3 regions of the Massilia sp. WG5 genome follow, and region 2 is predicted to be linked to each of the others. Evidence: predicted binding sites of a transcription regulator. Region 2 holds the regulator's gene; each other region holds the start of a gene.
What was found. Region 2 encodes FNR, which switches genes on or off when oxygen is low (the NO sensors DNR and NnrR bind a similar motif). Its sites were predicted from a motif close to TTGATNNNNATCAA; they were not measured.

Region 1: AM586_RS01170 (universal stress protein) is a predicted target of FNR. The motif match lies at 3,943-3,956, and genes of this name have one in related genera.
Region 3: AM586_RS20235 (carbohydrate kinase) is a predicted target of FNR. The motif match lies at 1,586-1,599, and genes of this name have one in related genera.

What each region holds. Positions count from the first base shown of each region.
Region 1 is NZ_CP012640.2:243,298-253,711, reverse strand. Features, by position in the region: gene AM586_RS01195 (alpha/beta fold hydrolase) at 1-153, shown strand, start outside; gene AM586_RS01190 (2-hydroxyacid dehydrogenase) at 150-1,145, shown strand; gene AM586_RS01185 (HAF repeat-containing protein) at 1,123-2,244, opposite strand; gene AM586_RS01180 (universal stress protein) at 2,228-2,695, opposite strand; gene AM586_RS01175 (zinc-dependent alcohol dehydrogenase family protein) at 2,830-3,864, opposite strand; gene AM586_RS01170 (universal stress protein) at 4,026-4,871, shown strand; gene AM586_RS01165 (bifunctional acetate--CoA ligase family protein/GNAT family N-acetyltransferase) at 4,891-7,578, opposite strand; gene AM586_RS01160 (universal stress protein) at 7,722-8,552, shown strand; gene AM586_RS01155 (universal stress protein) at 8,568-9,401, shown strand; gene mgtA (magnesium-translocating P-type ATPase) at 9,398-10,414, shown strand, end outside.
Region 2 is NZ_CP012640.2:1,299,979-1,310,392, reverse strand. Features, by position in the region: gene AM586_RS05680 (DUF885 family protein) at 1-156, shown strand, start outside; gene AM586_RS05675 (EthD family reductase) at 219-533, opposite strand; gene AM586_RS05670 (right-handed parallel beta-helix repeat-containing protein) at 617-2,137, opposite strand; gene fnr (fumarate/nitrate reduction transcriptional regulator Fnr) at 2,351-3,121, opposite strand; gene AM586_RS05660 (cytochrome ubiquinol oxidase subunit I) at 3,328-4,755, shown strand; gene cydB (cytochrome d ubiquinol oxidase subunit II) at 4,757-5,764, shown strand; gene AM586_RS05650 (DUF2474 domain-containing protein) at 5,764-5,886, shown strand; gene AM586_RS05645 (molecular chaperone) at 6,016-6,645, shown strand; gene AM586_RS05640 (formate dehydrogenase) at 6,657-6,863, shown strand; gene AM586_RS05635 (formate dehydrogenase subunit alpha) at 6,883-9,702, shown strand; gene fdh3B (formate dehydrogenase FDH3 subunit beta) at 9,755-10,414, shown strand, end outside.
Region 3 is NZ_CP012640.2:4,516,510-4,526,923, reverse strand. Features, by position in the region: gene AM586_RS20245 (phosphopentomutase) at 1-385, opposite strand, end outside; gene xapA (xanthosine phosphorylase) at 495-1,331, opposite strand; gene AM586_RS20235 (carbohydrate kinase) at 1,653-2,765, shown strand; gene AM586_RS20230 (pseudouridine-5'-phosphate glycosidase) at 2,768-3,676, shown strand; gene AM586_RS20225 (LysR family transcriptional regulator) at 3,681-4,586, shown strand; gene AM586_RS20220 (MarR family winged helix-turn-helix transcriptional regulator) at 4,589-5,056, opposite strand; gene AM586_RS20215 (alpha/beta fold hydrolase) at 5,198-6,205, shown strand; gene AM586_RS20210 (thioredoxin family protein) at 6,219-7,331, shown strand; gene AM586_RS20205 (hypothetical protein) at 7,441-8,034, shown strand; gene AM586_RS20200 (hypothetical protein) at 8,112-8,375, shown strand; gene pcp (pyroglutamyl-peptidase I) at 8,379-9,035, opposite strand; gene AM586_RS20190 (DUF979 domain-containing protein) at 9,040-9,996, opposite strand; gene AM586_RS20185 (DUF969 domain-containing protein) at 9,993-10,414, opposite strand, start outside.

The DNA.
Region 1 (10,414 bases), 1.1 Mb from region 2:
TTGCAGGAGTGGCAGGCCGTGGCGGACCAGGTGGCGGGAACGGCGCTGCCCTGCGGCCACTACATTCCCGAGGAGGCGCCGGAAGCCCTGCTCGCGCATGCGCTGCCCTTCCTGAGCTCGGCACCTTCATCGTCTGACCGGGAGGAAATATGAAAACAGCAGTGTTCAGCGCGCGGCGCTATGACAGGACGATGCTGGCGCGGGCGAATGCCTCGGCCCGGCACGAATTGCGTTTTTTCGACGACCGGCTGACCGCCGAGAACGCCCCGCTTGCCGAAGGATGCGAGGCCGTCTGCGTCTTCGTCAACGATGTCGTCGATGCCGAAGTGCTGGCGATCCTGGCGCGACAGGGAACCCGCCTGATCGCCACCCGTTCGACCGGCTATAACCACATCGATGTCGCCGCTGCCGGGCAGCACGGGATCGCTGTCGTGCGCGTCACCGATTATTCGCCGTATTCCGTGGCGGAGTTCGCGGTCGGCCTGCTGCTCGCCGTGAACCGGAAAATCGCGCGCGCCAGCGTCCGCACGCGCGACGGCAATTTCGACCTGGATGGCCTGATGGGCGTGGACCTCCACGGGAAGACGGTCGGCGTGGTCGGCACCGGCAAGATCGGGGTGATCTTCGCACGGATCATGGGCGGCTTCGGCTGCCATGTGGTCGGCTACGATCCCTACCGGAATCCGGCTTTCGAAGCGGCGGGCGCTCGCTATGTGTCGCTGGACGAGCTGCTGTCGTCCAGCGATGTGGTTTCCCTGCACTGCCCGCTCACCGACCAGACCAGGCGCATCGTGAATGCGGAGACGCTGGCGCGCGCCAAGCACGGCAGCATTCTCATCAACACCAGCCGGGGCGGCCTGGTGGACACGGAATCGGCCATCCAGGCGCTGAAGACCGGGCAACTGGGGGGACTGGCGATCGATGTCTATGAACAGGAAGCGAATCTGTTTTTCCAGGACCTGTCCTCGACGATCATCCGCGACGATATCATCCAGCGCCTGGTGTCCTTTCCCAACGTGATCGTCACCGGCCACCAGGCTTTCTTTACCGTCGAGGCGATCGGACAGATCATGCAGACCACGATCGAAAGCATCACGGCGTTCGAACGCGGCGAAGAACTCGTCAACCGGGTCCCCCCGGCCTGAAGCGGCAGGCGGGCCGTAGAGGCCGGACCCGCCAGCGCCGCGCCCGGCGCGCGGCCAGCAAGCCCAGCGCCAGCACCAGCATCGCGGCGGCCGGGGGCTCGGGCACTGCCGGAATGCCGCTCAGGAGCACGGTCCCATAGCAGAATACGCCCGCCCGGTCGCAGGTCCTGGCCAGGATCTGCTCGTCGTTATTGATGGCGTAGGCCGACGTCAGCAGCAGGTCGGCCTGCGGGTCGACGAACGTGTTCAGGTCGATCAGCCTGCCGTCGGCGTAGAGGAAGGCGCGCTGGTCCATGGTTCCGACCACCTGGCCCAGGTCGTTGACGTCGTAGGCCGCCCCGTTCGCGGCCGCCGGCGTCAGGTCGGCGATCGTCCTGCCGTCGTAGAGCCAGCCGTGCCGGCGGCCGTCGCCGGCCGTGGCGGTTCCGCTGACCCAGCCGGCGTCGTTGATCGCGCTGGCGACGGATTGCGTGCCGAAGGCCGGCAGGTCGGTGCACCGTCCGTGGCTGTAGACGCAGGTGACGATGCCCCGTCCGGGCGGGTAGTACTCGACCAGCATGTCGCCGGCCTGGTTGATGGCCCCCGCCACGCTGCCGGCGGGGCCGACGACATCGACGCGCCCGTCGCGGATCACCATCGCGCGCAGGTCGGTGGTCTGGCCGGTGATGTCGCCGCGGTCGTTGAGCGCGTTCACGCTGCCGATCCCGTACCTGGCAGACAGGTCCTGGGTGCGGCCGGACGCATGGAAGAAGGGATGCAGGGAACCGTCCGCCGTGCTCGATTCGCCGACGGCCTGCCCCTTGTTGTTGATGCTGCGGATCCGGGTGATGTTCCCGCCCAGGCTGTCGACGTTCTCGTTCAGCGGCTGGCCGGAAATATAGGCCGGCTCGATCGGAATGTCCGGACCGAAATTGTTCACGGCGTAACGGCCACCGTCGTTCAGGTCGACCGCGGCCGCGTATTTCCCGGCCACCGGGGTCACCGACAGGTAGGACGGCGCGGCGCCCGCCGCCGCCGCGGCCAGGGACAGGATCGCGAACGCGGCGCCCAGGCGGGCGCTCGCGCCGCGCCGCCACGACCGCTCAGGACAGCGGTTCATCCCTGAACTCCGGCTGCGTCGTCTCCCTCGGGTCGCGCAGCACCAGCACCGGAATCGCCGAGCGCGCCAGCACATACTGGGCAACGCTGCCGGCGTAGCCGCGCTCCACGGCGGACGGACCATGCGAGCCCATGACGATCAGGTCGCACTCGTAGTCCTCCGCCGTCTGCACGATCTCCGGCCCCGGCGACGAGGCCAGCTTCACCAGCACCTCGCACGACACGCCGCCGCTCTTGGCGATGCGCGCGACCGTCTCGACATGGGCACGCGCCGCCTTCAGGGCGCGGTCCGCGGCAGGCTCCAGGCCGTGGATGGACGAGGCCTCCGGCGCCAGGGAAAACTGGGGCTGTGCGACCGACACCGCCACCATCCGCCTGGCCCCGGTGTGCGCCAGAACTACCGCCATCTGCGCGGCGCGGACCGCGACGTCCGAACCGTCCGTTGCTACCAAGATCTTTTCGATGATCATGAGGATCCCCTCCAGCGCCGACCGGATCCGGGACTTCGAATCCGGCACTCGATCGCCACCCGCGAAGCCCGAGGAAAACGATCGAATTCCCTTACATCGCCACGACAGCCGTGCCGCTATACCTCGATGATCACCTTCATGGCCCCGGTTTGCGCCGCGCGGCCGAAGGTATCGTAGGCTTCCTCCATCTGGTCCAGCCGGAAGCGGTGCGTCACCAGCGAGGCCGGCGCCAGCCGGTGCGACGCCACCGCCCTCAGCAGCTGGGGCGTGGTCACCGTGTCCACCAGCCGCGTGGTGATCGTGATGTTGTGCGACCACAGGCGTTCCAGGTGCAGGTCGGCCTTGGTGCCGTGCACGCCGATATTCGCGATGGTGCCGCCCGGCGCCACCAGTTCCTCGCACAATTCGAAGCTGGCCGGCACGCCGACCGCTTCGATGACGGTATCCGCGCCGCGCCCCCCGGTCAGGGCCATCACGCGCCCAACCGTGCCGGCGTCGGGCGCCAGCACGTGGGTCGCACCGAAGCGCTGGGCGACCTCCAGGCGGCGGCGGTCCGGGTCGATCACGATCAGCAGCGCCGGCGCATAGAACTGCGCCGTCATCAGGGCGGCCAGGCCGATCGGTCCGGAACCGACGATGGCGACGCTGCAGCCGGGCGCGACCTTCCCGTTCAGGACGCCGCATTCGAAGCCCGTCGGCAGGATATCGCTGAGCATGGTGAGCGCGTCCTCGTCGGCGCCGTCCGGAACATGGTGCAGGCTGAAGTCGGCGTGCGGGATCCGCACATAGTCCGCCTGGGTGCCATTGATGCGGTTGCCGAGTATCCAGCCGCCATCCAGGCAATGCGAATACATGGCCCTGCGGCAGTAATCGCAGCGTCCGCAGGACGTGATGCAGGAGATCAGGACGCGCTCGCCCGGCCTGAAGGCGGTGACGGAGCCGCCCACGGCCTGGATGACACCCACGCCTTCGTGCCCGAGCGTGGTGCCGGGCTGGCAGGTCGGCACGTCGCCCTTCAGGATGTGCAGGTCGGTCCCGCAGATCGTGGTGCGGGTCAGGCGCACGATGGCGTCGCCGGGATGGTCGATCGCCGGCAGCGACCGCTCTTCCAGGCTGCGGCGGCCCGGCCCGTGATACACAAGTCCCCGCATGGTGGCCTCCTCGACAGTGCAGCTGCACGCGTATGCAGGAATCATAAGGCAGGAAGTGCGCAGGAAGTTCATGTGTTTTTGATGCAAATCAAAATCGGGGCAGACACATGGAATAGCGCGGGCTTACAGTGGATCTTGCCTACACTTTACTGGGGAATGACATGATCAAGACTATTCTCATGCACGTCGATGATGGCCCCGGGCAGGAAAGCCGCCTGCGCGCCGCCGCCCTGCTGGCGAACGAGCATGGCGCGCATCTCGTCGGCAGCGCCGCGACCGGCGTCTCGTGGATCGAGTTCGCCCTGCTGTCCGGATCGATGGCGGCCCCGGTCCCGCTGGAAGACTTCGATGCGGTGCGCGATGCCGCATCCGCCCGCCTGCGCCTGTTCACCGAGCAGGCGCGCCGCCTCGGCGTGGAATCCGTGGAAGAGCGCCTCATCGAGGAGGCCACCGATTACGGCCTGCTGCTGCAGTCGCGCTACGCCGACCTGGTGGTCCTGAGCCAGGACGCCGAGGCATCCTCCTCCCCCGGCCTGCCCTCGCACGAGCGCCGCCTGCCGGAACACCTGGCCCTGCACGGCGCCAGGCCGGTGCTGGTGGTTCCTCCCGGCTACCAGGGCCAGCCGATCCCCGGCACCGCCGTCGCCGGCTGGGACGGCAGCCTGCAGGCGCTGCGCGCGCTGAGCGCCGCCCTGCCCCTGTTGCGCCGCGCCGAAAACGTCAAGCTGGTCCTGATCAACCCGGACACGCTGTCCGCACTGCACGGCGAGCAGCCCGGCGCCGACATGGCGCTCTACCTGGCGCGCCACGGCATCCAGGTCGAGGTGGTGGTCGAGCGTACCCGTGCTTCCGAAGGCAAGGCCCTGATGGGACTGGCCAGGGACTGCGGCGCCGGGCTGATGGTGATCGGCGCGTATGGCCATACCCGCTACCGCGAATGGGTGCTGGGCGGGGTGACGCGCGAGTTGCTGACCCAGGCGCAGGTGCCGCTGCTGATCGCGCACTGAGATGCCGGCCCGTTCGCCGTCAGCGCGCCGCGCCGGGCTGCAGGGGCAGGACCATCTCCACCGTGCCGTCCGCGGCCGCGCTCAGGCGGAAACCGCAGGCCCGGGCCAGCGCGTGCATGCCCTCGTTCCCGGCCAGCGCCACGCCGCGCACGATGCCCAGGCCGCGCGCCCGCCCCACATCGAGGATGCAGTCCATCAGCAGCCGGCCCAGCCCCTTGCGCTGCAGGTCCGGGCGCACCACGATCGCGAATTCGCCGGCGATATTGTCCGGATCGGCCATCAGGCGCACCACACCCAGCGTCTCGTCGGCGCCCGCCGCGCCCTTGCGGGTGGCGATGATGGCCATTTCGCGCGCATAGTCGATCTGGGTGAAGCGCGCGAGCTGGGCCGCCGACAGCTCGCGCATCATGCCGAACATGCGGAAATGCACGTCTTCCGGCCTGAGGGCGTGGAAGAAGGCGACGTGCGCCGGCGCATCCTCCGGGCGGATCGGGCGCAGCAGCAGCGGGCCGATGCCGCTGTCGACATGCCGTTCGAGTTCCTGCGGATACGGCAGGATGACCAGGCGGGCCAGCGGATCCTGCCCCGGCGGCGCCGGCGCCAGGCGCATGCGGGCGTCCAGCGCCACCACCCCGCCGGCATCCGCCAGCAGCGGGTTGATGTCGAGCTCCGCCAGCTCGGGCAGCTCGGCCGCCAGCTGCCCGACCCGCACCAGCACCTCGTACAGGGCATCCATGTCGGCGCGCGGATAATCGCGAAAACCCGCCAGCAGGCGCGCCGCGCGGGTCCTGCCGACCAGGTCCGCCGCCAGCACCCGGTTCAGCGGCGGCAGCGCCACGGCCTGGTCGGCGGTGACCTCGACCGCCACCCCGCCCTGCCCGAACAGCACCACCGGGCCGAACACCGGATCGCTGCCGATCCCGACGATCAGCTCGTGGGCGCGCGCGCGCCGCGCCATCGCCTGCACCGTGAAGCCGGCGATGCGGGCCTGCGGAAGGGCGCCGCGCACGCGCTCGAGCATCGCCCGGGCAGCGCGCGCGAGCCCGGCATCGTCGGCGAGATCGAGCACCACGCCGCCGACGTCGGTCTTGTGCACGATATCCGGCGACAGGATCTTCAGCGCCACCGGGTAGCCGATGCGGCGCGCGGCATCCAGCGCCGCATCGGCGTCGCCGACCGCCTCGGTCGCCACCACCGGTATCCCGTAGGCCGCCAGGATGGCCTTGGCGTCGGCCTCGCCCACCGCCAGCACCCCTGCCGCCAGCAGGCTGTCGACCCGCGCGCGCGCCGCCGCGCGGTCCGGCGGCGCCGTCACGCAGGCCGGGGGCGCCTGCATCAGCAGCTGCTGGTTGCGCTGGTAGTCCACCAGTTCGAGGAAACCGCGCACCGCCTCTTCCGGGGTGTCGAACACCGGCACGCCGGCATCCATGCACAGGCTGCGCGCCTGGGCCACGCTGGCGCCGCCGAGCCAGCAGCACAATACCGGCCGGGCCGCGCCGTGCAGCAAGGGCAGCAGCAAGCGTGCGATGTCGGCCGCCGGCACGATCGCGGTCGGGGCGTGGATCAGCAACACCGCGTCCGTTTCGCCGTCCTCGAGCAGCGCCTGCAGGGCCGCCCGGTAGCGCTCGCCGGGGGCGTCGCCGACGACATCGACCGGATTTCCGTGCGACCAGGTGGGAGGCAGCACCGCCGCCAGGCGCGCCAGCGTGGCGGGCTCCAGCGCCGCCAGCCTGCCGCCCGCGCCGACCAGGGCGTCGGTCGCCATCACGCCGGGGCCGCCGCCATTGGTCAGGATCGCCAGCCGCGGGCCGCGCGGCCTGCGCGGCTGCGACAGGATCGCGACCGCGTCGAACAGGTCACTCGTGGTGCTCACCCGCAACATGCCGGCGCGGCGCAGGGCGGCGTCCACCACCAGGTCGGCGCCGGCCAGGGCGCCGGTGTGGCTGAAGGCGGCATGCGCGGCCTCGGCCGTCCGCCCCGCCTTCACGATCACGGTCGGCTTGGCGCGCGCCGCGCTGCGCCCCGCCGACATGAACTTGCGCGCCTCGCGCACGCTCTCCGCATACAGCAGGATGGCGTCGGTGCCGCTGTCGCCGGCCAGCCAGTCGAGCAGGTCGCCGAAATCGACGTCGCTGGCGTCGCCCAGCGATATGAAGCAGGAAAAGCCGATCCGGCGTGCGCGCGCCCAGTCCAGCACGGCGGTGACCAGCGCCCCCGACTGCGCCACGAAAGCAAGCCGGCCCGGCAGGGCGGCCACCGGCGCGAAGCTCGCATTCAGGCCCACGCCGGGCACCAGCAGGCCGACGCAGTTCGGCCCGAGGATGCGCAGCAGGTGCGGGCGCGCCGCGTCCAGCATCATCTGGCGCAGGCTGCGCCCGCCGGCGGCCGGGGCGTCCAGGCCGGCGCTCAGCACCACCGCGGCCTTGCAGCCGCGCGCGCCGAGCACGGTGATGATTCCCGGCACCGTCGGCGCCGGCGTACAGATGACGGCCAGGTCCGGCGCCTGCGGCAGGTCGGCGACGTCGGCATGGACGGCCGTGCCGGCGAGCACGCGGTATTTCGGATTGACCGGCCAGATCGTCCCCTGGAAGCCGGCGCCGGCGAGGTTGGCCAGCACGGTCGCGCCGACGCTGCCGGGCCGCGCGGAAGCGCCGATCACGGCCACCGACTTCGGCATGAAGAAGCGATCCAGGTTCCGTGTGCTCATGCTTCCGTCTCCCGATGGATACTGCGCAGCGTACCCAAGCTTACATCACTTGTCGCGGCCCGGTTCAAGGCACGATTGCCAGTTCGGGCCGTTGGCGCTAAGGTGGCAATCACGCCACGGCGCGTCCACCATCGAGGGGCACCATGAGCTACAAGACCATCCTCGTCCATGCGGACCTGGGCGCCGGCGCCGAGGGCCGCATCCGGCTGGCCGCACGCCTGGCGCGCGCCGGCGCCGCCCACCTGATCGGCAGCGCCCCGACCGGCGTCTCCCGCTTCATCCCTCCGGCGACCCTGGCGGCCGCCGGCCCCGCCTTCGCCGAGCGCTGCGCCGGACTGCGCCGCGACGCCGCGCTTGCGCTGGCGCGCTTCGAGCGGCTCGCCGCGGAGGAAGGCGTCGATTCCGCCGAGGCAAGGCTGGTCGACGACGATGCCGACGCCGGCATGGCCCTGCAGGCGCGCTACTGCGACCTGGTGGTGGTCAGCAAGGCCGGCGCCGTCGAGCCGCCGATGCCGGACGACCTGCCGGAATACCTGATGCTGACCAGCGGCCGCCCGGTGCTGGTGCTGCCCGCCGCCCACGACGGCCGTGCCATGGACGGGAATGCGATGGTGGCGTGGGACGGCAGCGTCGAGGCCTGCCGCGCCGCCGCGGGCGCCCTGCCGCTGCTGCGTGCGGCGCGCCGGGCCACGGTCATCGGCCTGGGCGACGACGGCGACGACCCGTCGACCGGCGCGCAGGCCTGCGACGGCCTGGCGGCCTGGCTGCGGCGGCAAGGCGTCGCGGCGCAGCCGATCTCGTCCCCCCTCGGCGGCGATATCGGCAAGGCGCTGCTGTCGGCCGCCGCCGGCGCGGACTGCGGCCTGCTCGTCATGGGCGGCTACGGCCACGCGCGCTTCCGCGAACTGCTGCTGGGCGGGGTGACGGCGACCGTCCTGCGGGAAATGACGCTGCCGGTCCTGTTCGCGCATTGAAAGGAGGGTTCCAGCATGTTGAAGACCATCCTCGTCCACGTCGACCTGTCGGCCCACGCGCCGGCGCGCATGCAGTGCGCCGCCGCGCTGGCGCACGCCCACGGCGCCCACCTGGTCGGCGCCGCGATGCTCGGCGTGTCGCGCGCCGTCTTCCCGCGCGGCTACGAGGCCGCGCCAGGCTCGCTCTGCGCCAGCTATTTCCAGCCGCTGGCCGACAATGCCCGGCGCGCCCTGTCCGCGTTCGAGACCCTCGCCGCGAAGGCCGGGCTCAAGTACGAAACCCGCTTCGTCTGCGACCAGGCCGACGACGGGCTGGCCCGGCACGCCCGCTTTGCGGACCTGGTCGTCATCAGCCAGGACGATCCCGAGGAATCGATGACGGACATGGCGGTCCACCTGCCGGAATACCTGATCCTGAACTGCGCGCGCCCGGTGCTGCTGGTCCCGCGCGCGGCCGCGGCGCCGTCGCACGGCCGCAAGGTCCTGGTGGCCTGGGACGGCAGCAAGGAGGCCTCGTCCGCCCTGCGCGGCGCGATTCCGGTGCTGCGCCGCTCGGCGGGCGTGATCCTGGTCTCGCTTGCCGGGCTGGACGGCCGCGAGGAAGAGTTCCGCGCCCAGCAGCCCGAACTGCGCCATTTCCTGGAGCGCCACCGCGTGCCGGTGCGCATGCTGGTGCGGGCGCCGCGCCGGGACACCGGCCGCGAACTGCTGGCGCTCGCCGACGAGCTGGATTGCGGCATGCTGGTCATGGGCTGCTACGGCCACAGCCGCTTCCGCGAGCTGTGCATGGGCGGCGCGAGCCGCACGGTGCTGGCGGAATCCGGTATTCCCGTGTTGATGGCGCATTGAATACCGCCGAACTCGCATCGCTCGCCGGGCTGGACGGCGATGCACTCATGCGGCAGCTGGAGACGGCACCCGGCGGCCTTTCCAGCGCCGAGGCCCGCGCCCGCCTGGCGCGCCACGGGCCGAACGCCGTGGCAGCCGGGCGGCGGCGCGCCCCCGGGCTGGCCTTCCTGGCGCAGTTCGCCCGTCCGCTTCCGCTCCTGCTGCTGGGACTGTCGGCGCTCGACCTTGCCACCGGGCAAGGCGTCAGCGCCGCCGTGATCGTGGTCATCGTCGTCCTCTCGTCCCTGCTCGGCTTCGTGCAGGAGTACCGCTCGGACCGCGCCGTGCAGAAGCTGCGCGCGATGGTGCGCACGACGGTCCGCGTACTCCGGCGCGACGGCGCGGAAGCGGGCGCCGCCGCCGCCGCCGAGCTCCCCCTGGATGAGCTGGTGCCGGGCGACATCGTGCTGCTGGCCGCCGGCGACCCGATTCCGGCCGAGGTGCGTTTTCTCGAGGCCGTCGACCTGTTCGTCGACCAGTCCTCCCTGACCGGGGAGTCGCTGCCGGTCGAGAAGCACGACCGCCCCGTCGCCGCGGGCGAACCGGAGGACGGGCTCGGCAACATCGGCTTCATGGGGTCGCACGTGACCAGCGGGAGCGCGCGCGCCCTGGTGCTCTTCACCGGCGCCGCCACCAGCTTCGGCCGGGTGGCGGCCGCCCTGGCCGAAGCGCGCGAACGCACCGACTTCGACCGCGGCATCGACCGGGTCATCGCGCTGCTGCTGCGCATCATGCTGGTGATGGCGCCGCTGGTCCTGTTCCTGAACTGGGCCAGCAAGGGCGACTGGCACGAAGCGCTGCTGTTTGCGACCGCAGTCGCGGTCGGCCTGGCGCCGGAGATGCTGCCGATGATCGTCACCGTCAACCTGGCGCGCGGCGCGCTGGTGCTGGCCGAGCGGCAAGTAATCGTCAAGCGGCTCGGCGCGGTCCAGACCCTGGGCGCGATCGACGTTCTGTGCACCGACAAGACCGGC
Region 2 (10,414 bases):
CGCATTATCGAACTGCGCGATAAAGCGAAGCAGGAGCTGGGCGACAGGTTCTCGCTGCCGGCCTTCCATGACGTGGTGCTGAAAAACGGGTCGGTGCCGCTGGACGTGCTGGGGCAGATCGTCGATCGCTGGATCGCCCGGCAGAAGAAGGCTTGACCTTGCAAGCTTGCGCCGTCGTTCCCGGCATTGCCGGAAGCGACGGCGGCTGAGGCTGTCGCTTAGCCGACCACCACCTCGCTCATCTGGATCACCGGCGTCTGGTTGGTGTAGTTGGGGATGTCGGCCATGATCTCCTTCGTGTGCGGCCCGAAGCCGGCCTGGAAGGCGTCGACGGAATCGCAGAACAGGTGGCCCATGGCGATGTAGGGTGCATCCGGGGCGGACGGGCCGGCGGCGATCGCCTTGTCGACCGTGTAGTACTTGCAGTAGTCGCCCATCAGCTTCTTCACCATGGGCATGTGCTGCTCACGGTAGTAGGCGTCGTCGAAACGGGCCTCGGGGCCATTCGGATACATCACGCTCACCTTGATCATCGCCAGTCTCCTTCTCGTGGGTGGTTAAAGCCGATGAACTCATCGTGCGCCGATGTCCGGCGCTTGGCAAGTTTCCATGCATATCAGGCGACGGTAACGTTCGAGTCCGAGCCATCCGTGTAGACCTTCATGCTGGTGCTTCCCGAGAAAGCGTTTTTGGCAACGAGGGTAGGGCTGCCGTAGACATAGACCAGCGCGATGTGCGCCTGGAATGAACTGGGCGTCGTTCCTCCGCTGCGCCGGTTCAGCCTGGAGAAGCTGCAGTTCGAATCCATCTTGTTGGAACTGATCGTATGGCCGCCCGTGTCGGGCCACCTGGCCGGATCGCCGCCGCCGTACACCTGAATGCCGTTTCCCTCGTTCTTCGAGATGACGTTGCCGTAGATCGAACACTTGCTGGTCCCGTTATCCAGGCCGATGCCGACCCCTTCCGAACCATTGTCCAGCGGGCCGCCGTAGTTGCGGTTGGATTTGCAGGTGTTGTAGCGGATCGTGTGCCCCGATACGGCATCCGGCCCCGCCGAGGTCAGCTCGATGCCGCGTCCGTACCAGCTCGGACCAAAATCCCCGCCATTCGCATTGCAGACGTTGTTCTCGATCATGTAATTCCTGGCGAGCCCGCTGATATGAATGCCGAAATTCATATTGTTGCTGCAGTTATTGTTGCCGACGTAGTTGCCATCGCCGCTGTTGATGAGGATGCCGGTGAGCATCCCGCTTACGGTATTCTTGTCCAAGGTGGCGCCGGCCCCCTGGACCAGGTAGACGCCGATCGCCCTGGGGTTCGTGCTGTAGGCGACGCCGGTCGGCGGAGAAACGCGGTTCCCGCGAATCACGAGATGCGTGAGGAAGGTGTCGCTGCTGTAGGTTTCGCAGCGGATGCCGTGCGAGCTCCCGGTGCCGCCGCCGTGGTGGCGGACGGTATTGTTGAGCAGGCGGATGTCGTCGACGGTGAGGTTCGCGGCCACCAGGATCCCGTGGTTGGCATATGTGGCGCTGTTACTGATGACGTCGAGCACGCAGTTGGAGACGGTCGTGTGGCTTTTATTGAACATATACACGCCGGCGCAGTTCGATGTCAGCCTGCAGTTGTCGAACACGCAGTTATTGCCCAGCCAGATGATCGCCGCGTCGCTGGCTTCCGGCAAGGCGCTGTTCCGGATGTCCAGGTTGCGGTAGGTGACGAAATCGCGCTCCTGCTTCAACACCGCGATCGAGGCGCCGTCGGCCGGCGCGGTGGGCGCGGCCGGCAGGACAATGACCGGTTTTGGCCTTGACGCATCGTCGCTGCCGTCGGATCGGTAATAGGCGCCGATCGTGATGCGCTGGGACGGCACGCCGCTCGCCGACAGCTGGAAGACACCGGAATAGGTCGTGCCCCGTTTCTGCAGATAGGTGTGGCCGGGCGTCCAGGAAACGCTGGTCCAGGAGCGGAACGGGCTGGCAAGCGTGCCGTCGCCCGGGCCGGCGACTGTCGGATCGATGTAATGCACGTTCGCGCTGGTCGCGGCCTGGGCCCTCGTGAGCCATGGAAGCGCCGCGCCGGCGCATACGGAGACGCCCACGCGGGAGGCAATCCGAAGGAAGTTTCTTCGCTTGGTCATGACTGTTTCTCCAGAAACCGACAAAGATGGTGGACACTGCTCTGTCCGCCTGGCCGATGGTAAGCTTTGCGGTCGCAAAGCCGCAACGACTCTTTGTCGAAAAAGGAGAAATGCAGTCAGGCCGAGTTGTTGCGACGCCAATTCCCAGCGTCAAGTAGGTTGACTTGCCTGGGGTTTGCGCGGCCTGGGCGGCAGCCGGACGCCATGCCGGGCTCACGCCATCGGACTGCACTGCTCGGTGCCGGCCGCCATCGCCTTCAGGCGCGGCAGGTCGAGCAGGCTCACTTCGCGCTTGTCGATCGCCACCAGTCCCATTTTCTTGAAGCGCGACAGCAGCCGGCTGATGCTTTCGATGGTGAGCCCCAGGTAGTTGCCGATGTCTTCGCGCGACATGCGCAGGGCGAACTGGGTGGGCGAATAGCCGCGTGCGGCGTAGCGGGCCGATTTGTTGACGAGGAAAACGGCGAAGCGCTGCTCGGCGCGCATATTGCCGAGCAAGAGCATGACATTCTGCTCGCGCGTGATCTCGTTGCTCATGATGCGGTGGAAATGGCGCAGCAGGGCGGGGACTTGGCCGAACAGCTCTTCCAGGTTGGCGAAGGGGATCTCGCAGACTTCGCTGTCCTCGAGCGCCACCGCATCGCAGCGATAGCGGTCGCCGCTGATCGCATCCATGCCGAGCAGCTCGCCGGCCATCTGGAAGCCCGTGATCTGGGCTTCGCCGGCCGCGTTCACCTGGTAGGTCTTGAAATGCCCGAAGCGCACGGCGTACAGGTTACGGAAGGGCTCGCCCATCTTGTACAGCGCCTCGTCGCGCTCGAGCCGGCGGCGGCGGCCGATGATCTTGTCGAGGCGGTCGATATCCGCATTTTCCAGGCCCATCGGCAGGCACAGCTGGTGCATGCTGCAGGCTGCGCAGCTGGCCTTCAGCGCCGAGACGTTCAGGGGCCTGCTGTCATTCTGGATGGAAATAGCCTGGATCATCGGAAGTGAAGAGTCGGATGGCGGTCGATACCGGATTATACGGCCCGTCGCCACGCACGGGGCCGTCTCCTTGGCTTTTAGTCAAGGACTTGTTTGTACTTCGTGTCATTTCCAACAGCCCGGCGGGGGCGAGCATTGTCATCCTGCCAATCGTGCGCACACTGGCCCATGCTAGATTCGGGACACGACATCACGGGAGGACTTTCATGTTCGGACTGGCGGCATTGGACCTGGCGCGCGTGCAGTTCGCGTTTACGATGTCGTTCCACATCCTGTTCCCGGCCATTACCATCGGCCTGGCCAGCTACCTTGCCGTGCTGGAACTGTGCTGGCTGAAGACGAAGCGCCGGGTCTTCGTCGACCTGTACCACTTCTGGCTGAGGATCTTCGCCGTCACCTTCGGCATGGGTGTCGTCTCCGGCATCGTGATGGCCTACCAGTTCGGCACCAACTGGAGCTATTTTTCCGACTACGCCGGGTCCATCACCGGACCCCTGCTGGCCTACGAGGTGCTGACCGCCTTCTTCCTGGAAGCCGGCTTCCTGGGCGTGATGCTGTTCGGCTGGACCCGGGTCGGACCCGGGCTGCACTTCCTCGCCACCTGCATGGTCGCGCTCGGCACGCTGATTTCCGCCACCTGGATCCTCGGCTCGAACAGCTGGATGCAGACCCCGCAGGGCTATGCCATCGTCGAGGGCCGCATGGTGCCGGTCGACTGGCTGAAGATCGTCTTCAATCCCTCCTTTCCCTACCGGCTGGTGCACATGTCGATCGCCGCCTTCCTGTCGACCGCGCTGTTCGTCGGCAGCTCGGCCGCCTGGCACCTGCTGAAAGGGCGGGGCAACGATGCGGTGCGCACCATGCTGTCGATGGCGATGTGGCTGGTCCTGATCGTGGCGCCGGTCCAGGCCGTTGTGGGCGACATGCACGGCCTGAACACCCTGCAGCACCAGCCGGCCAAAATCGCCGCGCTCGAGGGCCACTGGCAGAACGAGGGCGACAAGCCGCTGCCGCTGCTGCTGTTCGGCATTCCGTCGATGAAGGACGAGGAAACGAAATTTGCCGTCGGCATCCCGCGCCTCGGCAGCCTGATCCTGACCCATAGCTGGGGCGGCCAGATCAAGGGCCTGAAGGAATTCCCGAAGGACGAGCGGCCGAATTCCCTGATTCTCTTCTGGAGCTTCCGCGTGATGGTCGGGCTGGGTCTCCTGATGATCGCGCTGGGCTCCTGGAGCCTGTGGCTGCGGGTGAAAAAACGGCTGTTCGAGCAGCGCCTGTTCCTGCGCATGGCGATGTGGATGGGGCCGGCCGGCCTGCTGGCGGTGCTGGCCGGCTGGATCACCACCGAGGTCGGACGCCAGCCCTGGATCGTCTACGGCGTGCTGCGCACCGCGGACGCCGCATCGAAGATTTCCGTCGGCCCGCTGGCGCTGAGCCTGGCCGTATTCGTGGTGGCCTACCTGTTCGTGTTCGGGGTCGGCATCGCCTATGTGCTGCGGCTGGTGCGCAAGGGCCCGCAGGCCTTCGACCTGGCCCGCGCGCCGCAGGGCGGGCCGGGCAGGGGACGCACGCCGGCGCGGCCGCTGTCGGTGCCCGAGCCGGACGCTTCCGTCAACGAAGACAACATGACCTGATATGGACATCGACATCACCGCAGTCTGGGCCGGCATCATCTTCTTTTCCGTCTTCATGTACGTGGTGCTGGACGGCTTCGACCTCGGCATCGGCATGCTGTACCCCTTCGTGCCGGGCAGGCGCGAGCGCGACGTGATGATGAACTCGGTGGCGCCGATCTGGGACGGCAACGAGACCTGGCTGGTGCTGGGCGGCGAGGGGCTGCTGGCGGCCTTCCCGGTCGCCTACGCGGTGATCCTGCCGGGCCTCTACCTGCCGCTGATCTTTATGCTGGTGGGCCTGATCTTCCGCGGCGTGGCCTTCGAATTCCGCTTCAAGGCGAACGACCGCGAACGCCCGGTCTGGGACCTGGCCTTCATCTGCGGTTCGATGACGGCGGCCTTCTTCCAGGGCGTGTCGCTGGGCGCCTTCCTGTCCGGGATCCCGGTGTCGGGACGCAGCTACGCCGGCGGGCCGCTCGACTGGTTCGCGCCTTTCCCGCTGGTGGCCGGCTGCGGGGTGATGATCGCCTACACGCTGCTGGGCGCGACCTGGCTGGTGATGAAGACCGAGGGCGAGCTCCACCAGCGCATGGTCAGGCTGGCGCGGACCTTCACCCTGCTGCTGCTGGCGGCGGTGGCGGTGGTCAGCGTGTGGACGCCGCTGTCCCAGCACCAGGTGGCCGAGCGCTGGTTCAGCTTCCCCAACCTCCTGATCCTGTCGCCGGTGCCGCTGCTGGTGGCGGCCTCGGCGTTCTGGCTGCTGTGGTCGCTGAAACGGCATCCGCACCGCCAGCCTTTCGCCGCGGCGCTGGCCCTGACGCTGCTGGGCTTTGTCGGCATGGCGATCAGCATCTGGCCGCACATCGTGCCGCCCGCGATCACGATCTGGGAGGCGGCGGCGCCGCCCGCCACCCAGGGCTTCGCGCTGGTCGGCACGCTGATCGTGCTGCCGCTGATCCTGGCCTACACGGCCTGGTCCTATTACGTATTCCGCGGCAAGGTCGTGGACAGCGAGGGTTATCACTGATGGCGTCGCTATGGCTGCGGCGCCTCGGCTGGATGCTTGCCCTGTGGCTGGGCGGGGTGGCGGCGCTGGGCGTGGTCGCCTGGCTGATCCGGGTGCTGATGCATGCGGCCGGCATGAAGTAGACAGGCCAGGAAGTTCAACCGTGCGCGCCCTCCGGGGAGCCTGGTACTACACTTTCAGTATAGATTTGCTAACGGGAGTGTCGCTCAGTGCCTCAGGAATCCGCGCCTATACAAACGATGGCCTTGCCCTTGTCCGATGAAGACCAGGCCAGGGCCGATTTTTACGCACTGATCGCGCGCCTTATGCTGGCGCCGCCCAACGCCGGCCTGCTGGCCGCCCTGGCCGAGGCCGAGCCGCTCGACGCCGACGGCATCGACGAAGACGGACGGGCGCTCCAGGAGGCGTGGCTGAAGCTGACCCAGGCCGCCAGCGTGATGGATGCCGGCGCGCTGGCCGAGGAATTCGACGCGCTCTTCATCAGCACCGGCGATCCGCTGCTGAACCCCTACGGTTCGGTCTACCTGGCCGGCCACCTGAACGACTTTCCGCTGGCCGAACTGCGCCAGGACCTGGCCCGCCTGCGCATTGCGCGGGCGCGCGGCGTGGGCGAGTTCGAGGACCACCTGAGCGCCCTGTGCGAGACCATGCGCGTGCTGATCACCGGCGCGCCGGGCATCGCGCGCCAGCCGCTGGCCGAGCAGAAGCGGCTGTTCGTGGCGCACATCCAGCCCTGGTACGCGGCCTGCCTGCGCGACGTTGCCGCGGCCGGACCGGCGAATTTCTACAAGGTCGTCGCCGCGTTCGCCGGCGCCTTCCTGGCGGTCGAAGCCCATGCCTTCGCGGTGTGGGAGCCGGCCGATGCACCCCTTGCCGCTTGATGAGGACAACGATGGCCAACGACGACAAAGCTCCCGATCCCGCCCGCCGCAGCCTGCTGAAGGCCGCGCCGCTGGGCGCCCTGGCCGTGGTGGCGGCCCGCGCCGGCGCCGCCGAGACCGCGCCGCCCGCACCGGCGCCTGAGGAACCGGCCAAGCCGAAGGGCTACCACGAGACCGAACACATCCGCCGTTACTACAGTACGGCGGCTTACTGGTAAGAAGGAAAGAGGAGCAGCCATGACCCTGGTGAAGACTTCGCGCGACAGCGGACTGAAACGGCGCAAATTCCTGGTTGGCGCGGGCGTCACGGCCGGCGCCGCCGCGGTCGCGCGCCACCTGCCGCTGAACGTCATCGAACCGGCCGCCGCCGACCCGGCGCCGGCGCCGGCCGCGAAGACCGAGATCAAGCACACCGTCTGCAGCCACTGCTCGGTCGGCTGCTCGGTGGAGGCGGTGGTGCAGAACGGGGTCTGGGTACGCCAGGAAGCGGCCTTCGACTCGCCGATCAACATGGGCGCCCACTGCGCCAAGGGCGCTTCGGTGCGCGAGCACGGCTTCGGCGAGCACCGGCTGCGCTATCCGATGAAGCTGGTCAACGGCAAGTATGAGCGCATCTCCTGGGACCAGGCCATCAACGAGATCGGCGACAAGCTGCTCGAGCTGCGCCAGAAATCCGGCCCGGACGCGCTGATGCTGATCGGCAGCTCGAAGCACAACAACGAGCAGTCCTACCTGCTGCGCAAGTGGGTCTCCTTCTGGGGCAGCAACAACTGCGACCACCAGGCGCGCATCTGCCACTCGACCACGGTGGCGGGCGTGGCCCAGACCTTCGGCTACGGGGCGATGACGAACTCCTTCAACGACCTGCACTACAGCAAGGCCGTCCTGTTCATCGGCTCGAATCCGGCCGAGGCCCACCCGATCTCGATGCTGCATTTCCTGCACGCGAAGGAACTGGGCGCGAAGATGATCGTGATCGATCCGCGCTTCACGCGCACCGCGCGCTTCGCCCACCACTATGTGCGGGTCCGTCCGGGCACCGACATCGCGCTGGTGTGGGGCATGCTGTGGCACATCTTCGAGAACGGCTGGGAAGACAAGGAATACATCGCCGCCCGCACCAACGGCATGGACGAGGTGCGCAAGGAAGTCGCCAAGTGGACCCCGGACAAGGTCAGCGACGTGACCGGCGTGCCCGAGTCCGCGGTGCGGATGGCGGCCGAAATGCTGGCCAAGAACAAGCCGTCCTCGGTGGTCTGGTGCATGGGCATCACCCAGCACCACGTCGGCACCGCCAACGTGCGCGCCCTGTGCATCCTGCAGCTGGCGCTGGGGAATATCGGCGTGCAGGGCGGCGGCGCCAACATCTACCGGGGCCACGACAATGTGCAGGGCGCGACCGACGTCGGCCCGAACGGCGATTCGCTGCCGGGCTATTACGGCATCGCCGAGGGCGCCTGGAAGCACTTCGCCGCGGTCTGGGGCGTCGACTACGAGTGGATCAAGTCGCGCTTCGGCTCCAAGGAACTGATGGAGAAGCCCGGCATCACGGTGTCGCGCTGGTTCGACGCCGTCAACGAAGACAACCAGTACGTCGACCAGCCGAGCAACCTGCGCGCCGTGATCTACTGGGGCCACGCGCCGAACAGCCAGACCCGCCTGCCGGACATGAAGAGGGCGATGCAGAAGCTCGACATGCTGGTCGTGATCGACCCGTACCCGAGCATGACGGCCTCGATGCACGGGCGCGAGAATGGCGTCTACCTGCTGCCGGCGGCCTCGCAGTTCGAGTGCCAGGGTTCGGTCACGGCATCGAACCGCTCGATCCAGTGGCGCGAGCGGGTGATCCAGCCGCTGTTCGAGTGCAAGACCGACCACGAGATCATGTACCTGTTCGCGCGCAAGCTGGGCTTCGGCGACGAGCTGGTCAAGAACATCAAGGTGGTCAACAACGAGCCGGTGATCGAGGACATCCTCCGCGAGATCAACCGCTCCTGCTGGACCATCGGCTACACCGGCTGCTCGCCGGAGCGGCTCAAGCTGCACATGCAGAACAAGCACACCTTCAATCCGACCACCATGCGCGCCGACGACGGTCCCTGCAAGGGCGACTACTACGGCCTGCCGTGGCCGTGCTGGGGCACGCCGGAGATGAAGCACCCGGGCACGCCGATCCTGTACGACCTGCACAAGTCGGTCGCCGAGGGCGGCCTGCCGTTCCGCGCCAACTGGGGCGTCGAGCACGGCGGCGAGAGCCTGCTGGCGGCCGACGGCTCGACCAACAAGGACAGCGAGCTCGACGTCGGTTATCCGGAATTCGACCACGTGTTCATGAAGAAGCTCGGCTGGTGGGCCGATCTCACGCCGGAAGAGCAGAAGGCGGCCGAGGGCAAGAACTGGAAGACCGACCTGTCGGGCGGCATCATCCGGGTCGTCATCGCCCACGGCTGCGCGCCCTGGGGCAATGCGCGGGCACGCTGCAACGTCTGGAACTTCCCGGACCCGGTGCCGGTCCACCGCGAACCGCTCGTCTCGCCGCGCCGCGACCTGGTCGCGAAGTACCCGACCTACGACGACAAGGCCGCGTTCTGGCGCCTGCCGACCCTGTACAAGTCGGTCCAGCAGGTCGACTTCTCGAAGGATTACCCGCTCATCATGACCTCCGGCCGCCTGGTCGAGTTCGAGGGCGGCGGCGAGGAAACCCGTTCGAACCCCTGGCTGGCCGAGCTGCAGCAGAACATGTTCTGCGAGGTGAATCCGAACGATGCGGCCCAGATCGGCGTCAAGCTGGGCGATTTCATCTGGGTCCAGACCCCGACCGGGGCCAACCTGAAAGTGATGGCGATGGTGACCCAGCGCGTGCCCGAAGGCCTGGTCTGGATGCCGTTCCACTTCGGCGGCTGGTGGATGGGCGAGGACCTGGAAAAGCATTATCCCGAAGGCGGCGCACCGGCCGTGCGCGGCGAGGCCGTCAACACCGGCTGGACCTATGGCTATGACGCCGTGACGATGATGCAGGAAACGAAAGTGTCGATGTGCCGCCTGGTGCGCGCATAACCGGGTAACGTCGTCCCCGCGCAGGCGGGGACCCAAGTTTAGGAGTTTTGCCATGGCCGCAAGGATGAAGTTTATTTGCGACACCGAGCGCTGCATCGACTGCAACGGCTGCGTGACGGCGTGCAAGAACGAGAACGAGACGCCGTGGGGCGTGAACCGGCGCCGCGTGGTGACCATCAACGACGGCGTCCCCGGCGAGCGCTCGATCTCGATGGCCTGCATGCACTGCACCGACGCCCCCTGCCTGGCGGTGTGTCCGGTCAACTGCATTTACCACACCGAGGACGGCATCGTGCTGCACTCGAAGGACCAGTGCATCGGCTGCGGCTATTGCTATTACGCCTGCCCGTTCGGCGCGCCGCAGTTCCCGGAAAGCGGCCTGTTCAACCACCGCGGCAAGATGGACAAGTGCACCTTCTGCTCGGGCGGCCCGGAACCGGACACCTCGGAAGCCGAGTTCAAGAAATACGGCCGCAACCGCATCGCCGAAGGCAAGCTGCCGGCCTGCGCCGAGATGTGCGGCACCAAGGCCCTGATCGCCGGCGACGCCGGCATCATCTCGGACATCTACCGCCAGCGCGTCGAGACCCGCGGCTACGGTCCGGAACTGTGGGGCTGGGATATCGCCTACGGCAAGCCGAAGCGCGGCGGCGAGATCAAGGCCACCGGCGAAGGCCCGCGCCCGAACCAGAACCTGAAGGATACGCAGAAC
Region 3 (10,414 bases), 2.8 Mb from region 2:
TCTCCTGCAGCTTGTCGGTCAGCTCTTGCGGGAAGGACGGCACGGTCTTCGGGAAGTAGCCCCAGTCGAACAGCACCGGCACGCCGGCGATTTCCCAGTGGCCGCTCTGCGTGTCCTTGCCGGTCGACTGCTCGCGGGCGACGCCCCAGGCGCCGCTGAAGCCCTCGCGTTGTTCGAAACCGGCCGGCCATGCGCCGCTGGCCTTGTGCGCGGCGGCGCCGAGGCCGATCTTTTCGAGGGTCGGCAGCGACATCGGCTTGCCCTCTTTTGCCGCCCATGCGGCGATGTGGCCGAGGGTATTGGCGCCGGTGTCGCCGTACTTGTCGGCGTCGGGCAGCGCGCCGAGGCCGAAGGAGTCAAGCAGGAGGATGAATGCGCGTGACATAAAAATATCTCTCTTTTCTACCGTCGTTCCCGCGGAGGCGGGAACCCAAGCTTACGTGCGTTTCGACTACCCGACAAACTTGGATCCCCGCCTGCGCGGGGACGACGTGTTAGGCCTTGGCGGTTGCGCCCAGGCGTTCGATGAATGCGTGCAGCAGCGCCACCAGGTCCTTGGCCGCCACGGCAGCATATTTCAGGGTCTGCTCGTGCGACAGCGGGAACGGGGTCAGGCCTTCGGCCAGGTTGGTGATGGCGGACATGCCCGCGACCTTCAGGCCGCAATGGCGGGCGGCGATCACTTCCGGGACCACCGACATGCCGACCATATCCGCGCCCATGGTGCGGAAGGCGCGGATCTCGGCGGCGGTCTCGAAGTGCGGGCCCGGGGTCGACAGGTAGACGCCTTCGTGCAGGGTGATGCCCTTCTCCGCGGCCACGGCCTTCACCATCTCGCGGGTCTCGGCATCGTAGGCGTTGGCCATGCTGAAGAAGCGCGGGCCGAAGCGGTCGTCGTTCGGGCCGGCCATCGGGCTGCCCGGCAGCAGGTTGATGTGGTCGGTCAGCACGACGATGCTGCCGGCGTCGACTTCCGGACGCAGCGAGCCGGCGGCATTGGTCACGAACAGCAGTTCGCAGCCGATCAGCTTCAGGGTACGGACCGCGGAAGTCATCACGCTGGCGCCGTAGCCTTCATAGAAGTGGCCGCGGCCCTTCATGCAGGCGACCGGCACGCCCGCCAGGGTGCCCAGCACCAGTTCGCCGGCATGGCCGTGCACGGTGCTGATCGGGAAGCCAGGCAGGTCGGCGTAGCTGATCGCCACCGCGTCCGTCATCTGCTCGGCCAGCACGCCGAGACCGGAGCCGAGGATGAGCGCCACACGCGGCGTAAAACCGGGCTTGCGGGCGCGGATGACGTCGGCGGCTTCGAATGGGGTGTTGCTGAGCATGGATGGCTTCCTTGTGATATCGCTGGATGAGGTATTCAGGTTGGGTGGACCGGTGAGGCGGCCTGTACTGCCCGGCGCACGGAATTGGGAATCCGGTGCACCAAAATAATCAGATCATGCATTATCGTGGATTGGTATGGCAAATACCAAATTTTTGCTCGATTTATATGAATAAGGTATAAATAGGCTGTGCCGTTCCATCGCCTTCGGATACATCGCCGGGCCCGCCTCGGCAACAGGGGCAAAGCTTTACGTTGACGCCCCTCAAACAAGTGTTTAACATCTCAAACAATTGTTTATATTCGTTTGAATGGCCCTACCGTGACCGAGCACTCCAAAAAACAACAGTTGCTTGAGCTGATCCGCGCAAATCCCTTCATCGCGCAGCAGGACCTGGCCGCCAGCCTGGGGCTGTCGCGCTCGGCCGTGGCCGGCTATATCGCCGGCCTGATCCGCGAGCGCAAGCTGCTCGGGCGCGCCTACGTCCTGCCGGACCGCCGCCCCGTCACCTGCATCGGCGCGGCCAACCTCGACCGCAAACTGCGTTCGCTGGCCGACATCGCGATGCACACCTCGAATCCCGCCAGCCAGAGCGAATCCTTCGGCGGCGTCGCACGCAACATCGCCGAGAACCTCGCGCGCCTGGGCACGGCAGTTGCTTTATTGACTGCGACCGGCAAGGACAGCTCGGGCGCCGCCCTGCTCGCGCATGCGCAAAGCCTCGGCATCGACACCGGGGGCACGCTGCAGCTCCCGGATGTGGCCAGCGGCACCTACACGGCGGTGCTGGACCAGGATGGCGAGATGCTGGTCGCGCTGGCCGACATGGCCCTCTACGACCGCCTCGATCCGGCCTTCGTCGCCGCCAGCCAGGCCAGGATCGCGACCAGCGCGCTGGTGGTGGCCGACCTCAACCTGCCGCTCGAGACGGTGGATGCGGTGCTTGCCGAGGCGCGCCTTGCCGAGGTGCCGCTGGTGCTGGTGGCGGTGTCCGAGCCGAAGATGGCGCGCCTGCCGCGCGACCTCGCCGGCGTGCGCGTCCTGATCCTGAACCGCGGCGAACTGGCGGCGCGGGTCGGGCGCGAACTGGCCAGCGAGACCGATCTCGACGCGGCGGTGGCCGAAGTGCGGGCCCAGGGCGCGCGCGACCTGATCGTCACGCGCGGCGCCGAGGGCGTGCTGTACACGCGCGGCGGCGCGGGTGAAGACCAGATCGTGCGCCTGTACGCGCATGGCGCCGAGGTGGTCGACGTCACCGGCGCCGGCGATGCCTTCGCGGCCGCCGTATGCTGGTCGCTGCTGCAGGATGCGGACGACCTCGGCCTGGCCTGCCGGCGCGGCCTGAAGCTGTCGGCCCTGACCCTCGGCGTGCCGGAAACGGTGCACCCGCGGCTCGGGCCCGACACTCTTATCAACACGAACACCCAGGACTGAACATGCAATCCTTCCTCCAGTTTTCCCCTGAAGTACAGGCCGCCCGCGCCGCCGGCAAGCCGGTCGTCGCCCTCGAGTCGACCATCATCTCGCACGGCATGCCCTACCCGCAGAACGTGCAGACCGCGCGCGAAGTCGAACAGGTGATCCGCGACGCCGGCGCGGTGCCGGCCACCATCGCCATCATCGACGGCCGCATCTGCATCGGCCTGGCCGACGAGCAGCTCGAGCTGCTGGGCCAGTCGCAGGAAGCGATCAAGGTCAGCCGCCGCGACCTGGCCTATGTCCTGGCCACCGGGAAGCTCGGCGCCACCACCGTGGCCGCCACCATGATCTGCGCGAAGCTGGCCGGCATCGAAGTCTTCGTCACCGGCGGCATCGGCGGCGTGCACCGCGGCGCCGAGACCAGCTTCGACATCTCGGCCGACCTGCAGGAATTGGCGCAGACCGGCGTCGCGGTGGTGTGCGCGGGCGTGAAGTCCATCCTCGACATCGGCCTGACCCTGGAATACCTCGAGACCCACGGCGTGCCGGTGGTGAGCGTGGGCCAGGCGGCCTTCCCTGCCTTCTTCACGCGCGACAGCGGTTTCAGGGCCGACTTCCAGCTCGACACCCCGGAAGAACAGGCGCGCTTCATCCGCACCAAGTGGCAGCTCGGCCTGGAAGGCGGCGTGGTGGTCAGCAATCCGGTGCCCGAAGCCGCGGCGATGCAGAACGAAGAGATCGGCGCCATCATTGCCCAGGCCCTGCGCGAAGCGGATCAGCAGGGCGTGAAGGGCAAGGCGGTCACCCCCTTCCTGCTGGCGCGCATCAAGGAACTGACGAACGGTCGCAGCCTCGCCACCAACATCGCGCTGGTCAAGCACAACGCCCAGGTCGGCGCAAAGCTGGCCGTCGCGCTCAAGGCCTGAGCCCATGTCGATCGACCTGAAGCAGCTGAAATACTTCCTCGCGGTGGCCGAAGAGAAAAGCTTCAGCCGCGCCGCCGAGCGCCTGCACATCTCGCAGCCGCCGCTCTCGCAGCAGATCATGAAGCTGGAGAGCGAGCTGGGGGTGCGCCTGTTCGCGCGCACCACCCGCAGCTTCGAGCTGACGGTGGCCGGCAAGGCCTTCATGCAGGAAGCATCGGACCTGCTGGGCCGCATGCGCATGGCGGTCGACACCATCCGCCAGATCGACCGCGGCGAGGTCGGACGACTGCGCGTCGGCATCGTCGGCTCGGCGATGTGGGGCCCGATCCCCGGCCTGCTGGAGCAGTTCCAGAGCCAGTTCCCGCGCGTGACCTGGACCATCCACGAACTCGGCCCGAACGAACAGTGGGACGCCCTGCGCGGCAAGCAGATCGACGTCGGCTTCTGGCGCGAACCGAAGCGCGACGCCGATGAACTCAAGCACGCCGGCCTGCGCCAGGAGCTATGCTTCCAGGAAGACTACTGCGTGGCGGTGAACGCCCAGCATCCGCTGGCGAAGAAGGACAGCATCGCCCTGACCGACATTGCCGGCGAGCCGCTGCTGACCCTGCACCTGGACCAGTCGGCCGAACCGCGCTACCTGATCCAGTGCTGCGTGAATGCCGGCTTCCAGCCGACCGTCTTCCAGGAAGCCGCCGAGCCGCAGACCCTGCTGGCGATGGTGGGCGCGGGCCTGGGCGTCGCCCTGATGCCGGAAACCACCGGCCGGATCGGCTGGCCGGGCGTGCGCTTCCTGCCGATCAAGGGGAACCCGCCGTCGGCGAACCTGTATATCACCTACCCGATCCAGGACGATGCGCCGGTGGTGCGGGCCTTCCTGAAGATCGTGAGTCCCGAGGGCGAATCCTGAGCTCAGGACGACGGACCGGCCGCATCGACGAGGTTGGTCCGTAGATTCACGATGGCCTTTTGCAGGGTGCGGAACTCTTCCGGCGTCAGCCCCGAGGCTTTCGCCGTGATCTCGCGGTAATCGAAAGCCTTTTCCCGCAGCTGGCGTCCGGCCTCCGTCAGCGACACCCGCACGCTCCGCTCGTCCTCGGGGTCGCGCTCGCGGCGCACATATCCCATCGCTTCCAGGCGCTTGAGCATCGGCGTGAGCGTGCTCGGCTCCAGGAACAGCTTCTCGCTGAGACCCTTGACCGTCTGCCGGTCCTCTTCCCAGAGCGAAATAATGGTGACGTATTGCGGGTAGGTGAGTCCAAGCTGTTCGAGGACCGGCTTGTAGACGCGCGAATACGCGAGGTTGGTCGAGTAGACGGCAAAGCACATGAAGTCGCCGAGCTTCGCGATGTTTTGGCGATCCTGGTCATTTTTGCTCATCTGACATCCTTTGAATTAATTATCGAGATAATGATTATCGTACTTGAAAAGTCGGCCGGCTTCGTCTAAAGTTATGGTCATAATCATTATCGTGATAATTAATTTTAAGAATTCTTCCCTGAACCGTCACCGGAGTGAACCATGAAGACGCACGACAAGCAGTCCAGTATCGGCCTCCTGGCAGCGGCCGCAACGCTGGCCGCTGCCTCCTTCGCCCTGCCGGGCCTGGCGCAGGCGGAAACGCACACGCGCTCCTTCGCCACCATCAGGCAAGTCGAGGCGGGCGTCCTGAATGTCGGCTATGTGGACGAAGGGCCGGCCAATGGTCCCGTCGTCATCCTCCTGCACGGCTGGCCCTACGACATCCATAGCTACATCGACGTGGTTCCCCTACTCACCAGGGCCGGCTACCGCGTGATCGTGCCGCACCTGCGCGGTTATGGCACGACCCGCTTCCTCGATGCGCATGCGGTGCGCAACGGCGAACCCGCGGCGCTCGCGGCCGACACAGTCGAGCTGATGGATGCGCTGAAGATCGACAAGGCCATCCTGGCCGGCTACGACTGGGGCGCACGGACGGCGGACATCGTCGCGGCCCTGTGGCCGCAGCGCGTCAAGGGACTGGTCTCGGTGAGCGGTTACCTGATCGGCAGCCAGGAGGCGGGCAAGCAGCCGCTGCCCCCGGCCGCGGAACAGCAATGGTGGTACCAGTTCTACTTCGCCACCGAGCGCGGCCGCGCCGGCTACGACAAGAACCGCCACGATTTCGCAAAGCTGATCTGGCAGACCGCTTCGCCGCAATGGCGCTTCGACGACGCCACCTTCGAGCGCAGCGCCGCGGCGCTGGATAATCCGGACCACGCCGCCATCACGATCCATAACTACCGCTGGCGGCTCGGCCTGGCCGACGGCGAAGCCAGGTATGCGGGGCTGGAAGCCAGCCTTGCCAGGTCCCCCGCCATCAGCGTGCCGACGATTACCCTCGAGGGCGATGCGAACGGCGCCCCGCATCCGGAGCCGGCGGCGTACGCGAAGCGCTTCACCGGCAAGTACAGGCATGAACTCATCCGCGGCGGCATCGGCCACAACCTGCCGCAGGAAGCGCCGCGCGCCTTTGCGGACGCCGTGATCGACGTCGATCATCTTTGACCAAGGGCCCGCCATGTTCGATTCCACGCGCATCCTTCGCCATCCGCTACGCTGGCTGAGCGCCGCCGTGCTTGCGGCGGCTGCGGCCAGCGCCGCCCTGCCTGCCGCCTCGACCACGACACCGGCCGCCGGCGCGGCCGGCGCCGGCTACCGCAGCGGCCTGCCCGCGCTCGGCGCGCTGCCGCCGCTGGAAGGGGCCGTGACCTGGCTGAACTCCCCTGCGCTCGGCGGCAGGCAGCTGCAGGGCAAGGTGGTGCTGGTCGATTTCTGGACCTATTCCTGCATCAACTGCATCCGCACCCTGCCCTACCTGCGCGCCTGGGCGCAGAAATACCGCGACCGTGGCCTGGTCGTGATCGGCGTCCACACGCCGGAGTTCGACTTCGAGAAGGAGCTCGCGAACGTCAACCAGGCGGTCGCACGTTTCATGATCGACTACCCGGTGGCGGTGGACAGCGACAGGCGCATCTGGAACGCCTTCCACAACGACGCCTGGCCCGTGTTCTACATCGCCGACGCGCGCGGGCGGCTGCGCGCGCGCCTCGTCGGCGAAGGACACTACGAGGAGACCGAACGCATCATCCAGTCCTTGCTGGCGGAAGCCGGCAAGGGCGGCGCAACGGGCGCGCTCGTCGCGCCGCCGTCTGCCGGCGAACAGTCCGCCCCCGACCTCGCGCACCTGGGTTCCGGCGAAACATATGTCGGCTATGCGCAGGCATCGAAGGTCGCCGGCGGCAAGCGCCTCGAACGCGATGCGCCGCATGACTATGCGAGGACCGACGTCGGCCTGAACGAATGGAGCCTCACCGGCAACTGGACCGTCGGCGCCGAGCGCGCGCGCCTGAACGGCGCGGGTGGCGGCATCGTCTACCGCTTCCATGCGCGCGACCTGCACCTGGTGCTGGGACCGGGGCCGGGCGGCAAGCCGGTGCGCTTCCAGGTCAGCATCGACGGCCACGCGCCCGGACCTGACCGCGGCGCCGACATCGACGCCGGCGGCAGCGGCGCCGTCACCGGGACCCGGCTCTACCAGCTCGTCAGGCAAACCGGCGCCGTGAAGGAGCGCCTGTTCGAGATCCGCTTCCTCGACGCCGGGGCGAGCGCGTTCGCGTTCACGTTTGGCTGAGCTTACTGTCGTGGTCCGATTCCAACAGTCTCCGGTGCGCATAGCGGCGGACGCGGCTTTGGTCTAGGCTGTCCATACGGCCGCGAGACGGCGGCCGCAGGAGCTCATCATGTGGAAATACCTGCTGTCCATGCTGCTCGCCGCCAGTGCCTGCCTCATCGCGCCCGCGCAGGCGCAAACCCAGCCCACCTGGACGTTCAGTTATACCGGCTTTCAGGACGCGGATACCATGCAGTTCAATCCCAACTACCGGATCGACGGCTTTTTCAGCGGCAGCGATACGAATGGCGACGGCTGGCTCGAGCGCGGCGAACTCACCAGGTTTTACTGGAACTCGTACAGCTATTTCGAGAACCCCTACACCGGCTGCAACGGCGCCTGGTGCCGGCTCGACGATTTCTACTACAACCTGCACACCGGCCAGCTGTCGTTCGATGCTCAGTCGCATTATTCGGATATCGCCACGCTCAGTTCGACCAGGACCGTGAGCGGCCTGAGCATCGTCTCGCATGGCGAAACCGGCTACTGGCCGCCGTTCTACATCTCCGATTCGATGTGGCAGTGGACCGGCCAGACGCAGTTTGCGATCTCGCCGCCGCCGGTCGACGAGCCGCCGATGCTGGCGCTGCTGCCGGCCGGGCTGCTGGCCGCTGCGCTCCTGCGCCGCGCCGCCCGCCGGCGGCGGTCCGGTCGGAACTCGTAAGGCTCAGGCCAGGCCGACATGGGGCGAGCCCGCATCGCGGTTAGAATGCGTTCTCGAAAACCCATGAAAGCAAGACGATGAAAAAAACCGACCTGGCGAAGTACGATGCCAAGAAGCTGATGAACCAGGCGGGCCCGCGCGGACCGTCCTTTGGCACTGCCGATGCGGCGCCGGCCGACCGCCGCGAACAGCGCGAGCGTGACCGGGCCTTGGGACTGGTCCCGTTCGCGGTCAAGCTCAATGGCGACCTGGTCAAGCAGCTGCAAGCCCTGGCGAAGGAGCGCGGGATCGAGATGAACGAGCTGGTGGCCGAGGTCCTGCAAAAAGGCCTGGCTGGCTGACGGTCAATGGGTGGCGCCGCCTGCCTGCGCCAGGTCCACCTCCACCGCCAGCGCCACCTCGACCGCCACGCGCAGCCCCGCCACGATATCGTCCAGCGCCATCGACGGCGTCGGTTCCGCATGACGCGCGGCCTGCTCCGGCAGGAAAGGCACGTGGATGAAGCCGGCCCTGATCGGCTGGCCGCGATCCTGCCCGCGCACATGGTGCATCAGCGCATAGAACACGTGATTGCACACGAAGGTGCCGGCGGTCTGCGATACGCCCGCCTTCAGTCCGCGCTCGCGGATCGCCGCCACCATGGCCTTGATCGGCAGGTTCGTGAAATACGCTGCGGGCCCGTCCGCCACGATGGGCACGTCGACCGGCTGCAGCCCGGCGTTGCAGGGAATGCGGGCGTCGTCGACGTTGATGGCGACCCGTTCGACCGAGATCTCGGGCCGGCCGCCGGCCTGGCCGACGGCGATCGCGATGTCGGGCTCGAGCTCGTCGACGAAGCCGCACAGGGCCTCGGCGGCGCGGCCGAACACGCAGGGCAGCTGGCGCGCCACCACCCTGAAGCCATCGCCGGACCAGCCGTCCAGCAGGCGCACGGCTTCCCAGGCCGGGTTGATGGCGGCGCCGTCGAAGGGTTCGAATCCGGTAAGCAGAACGGTTTTCATGGCTTCATCGATACATCAGGAAGTACAACAGGACGATATTCGCCAGCAGCAGCGGCAGCGCGGTCGGCAGCTGGGCCTTGATCACGGCGTTCTTGTCGTGCAGCTCGAGCAAGGCCGCCGGCACGATGTTGAAGTTGGCGGCCATCGGCGTCATCAGGGTGCCGCAATAGGCGCTGAACATGCCGATCGCCGCCATCACGGCCGGATTCGCATGATACACCCCGACCAGTACCGGAATCCCGATCCCGCCCGCGATCACGGGAAAGGCGGCGAAGCCGTTGCCCATCACGACCGTGAACAGCGCCATGCCGATGCAGAAGGCGGCGCAGGCGACCAGGCGCGAATCCATGTCGATGTAGGAGGTGGTGATGTGGGCCACCGCCTTGCCGACGCCGGCCTCGGAAAACAGCAGGCCGAGCACCGCCAGCATGTGCGGCAGCACCACCGCCCAGCTCATGGCGTCGATCAGGCGGCGCGCCTCGCGCACGCCCTGCAGCGGGGTCGAACGCGTGAGCCAGCCGGCCAGCACCAGCGCCACGATGGAGCCGCAGCCCATGCTCACCAGGGTCAGGTTCTTCGGATCGAGCAGCGGCGTGGCGTCGATCCTTACGTCTTTCAGCAAGGTGGAACCGATCATCGTCACCACCGGGATCGCCAGCGCCGGAATCAGCAGCCTGTGACCGAGGCGCGCAGCGCTGGCGCGGCGTACCTCTTCCGCCGGCAGCTGGGCCTTGCCGCCCTTGACCAGGCCGCTGCCGGCCACCAGCGCCATCGCGACCATCAGCAGGCCGGTGGCCGCCGCCGGCATGCGCCCACCGAACAGGTAGAGCAGCGCGTACAGGCCCCAGAACAGCGCCGTGGCATGGCTGCGCGGGTTGCTGCGGTCGCGCAGGTTCATGATGGCGGTGGCCGCGAACAGCAGGCCGACCAGCACATAGAAATCGTCGAGCGCGAGGATCATGGCCGCCCTCCGCCCGCGGCGCCGCGCAGGATCCAGGCGTCGAGCCGGCGCAGGTTCCAGGCGTGGATGACGAAGGCCGTGACCGCGGTCGGGATGCCCCACAGCGCCATGCGCAGCGGATCGACTTCCAGCCCTTCGGCGCGCAGGATGGTCTGCATCAGCACGATGGCGCCGAACGCCACGAACACGTCCTCCCCGAAGAACAAACCGACGTTGTCGGTGGCGGCGCTCATCGCGCGGATGCGCTGGCGCATCGCTTCGTCGAGCTTTACGCCGCGCGCCTCGGCGGCGGCCTCCGCCATCGGCGCCACCAGCGGCCGCACCATGTTCGGATGGCCGCCGAGGCTGGTCAGGCCGAAGGCGGCGGCCAGTTCGCGCACCAGCAGGTAGACCGTCAGCAGGCGGCCGGTGGTGGCGG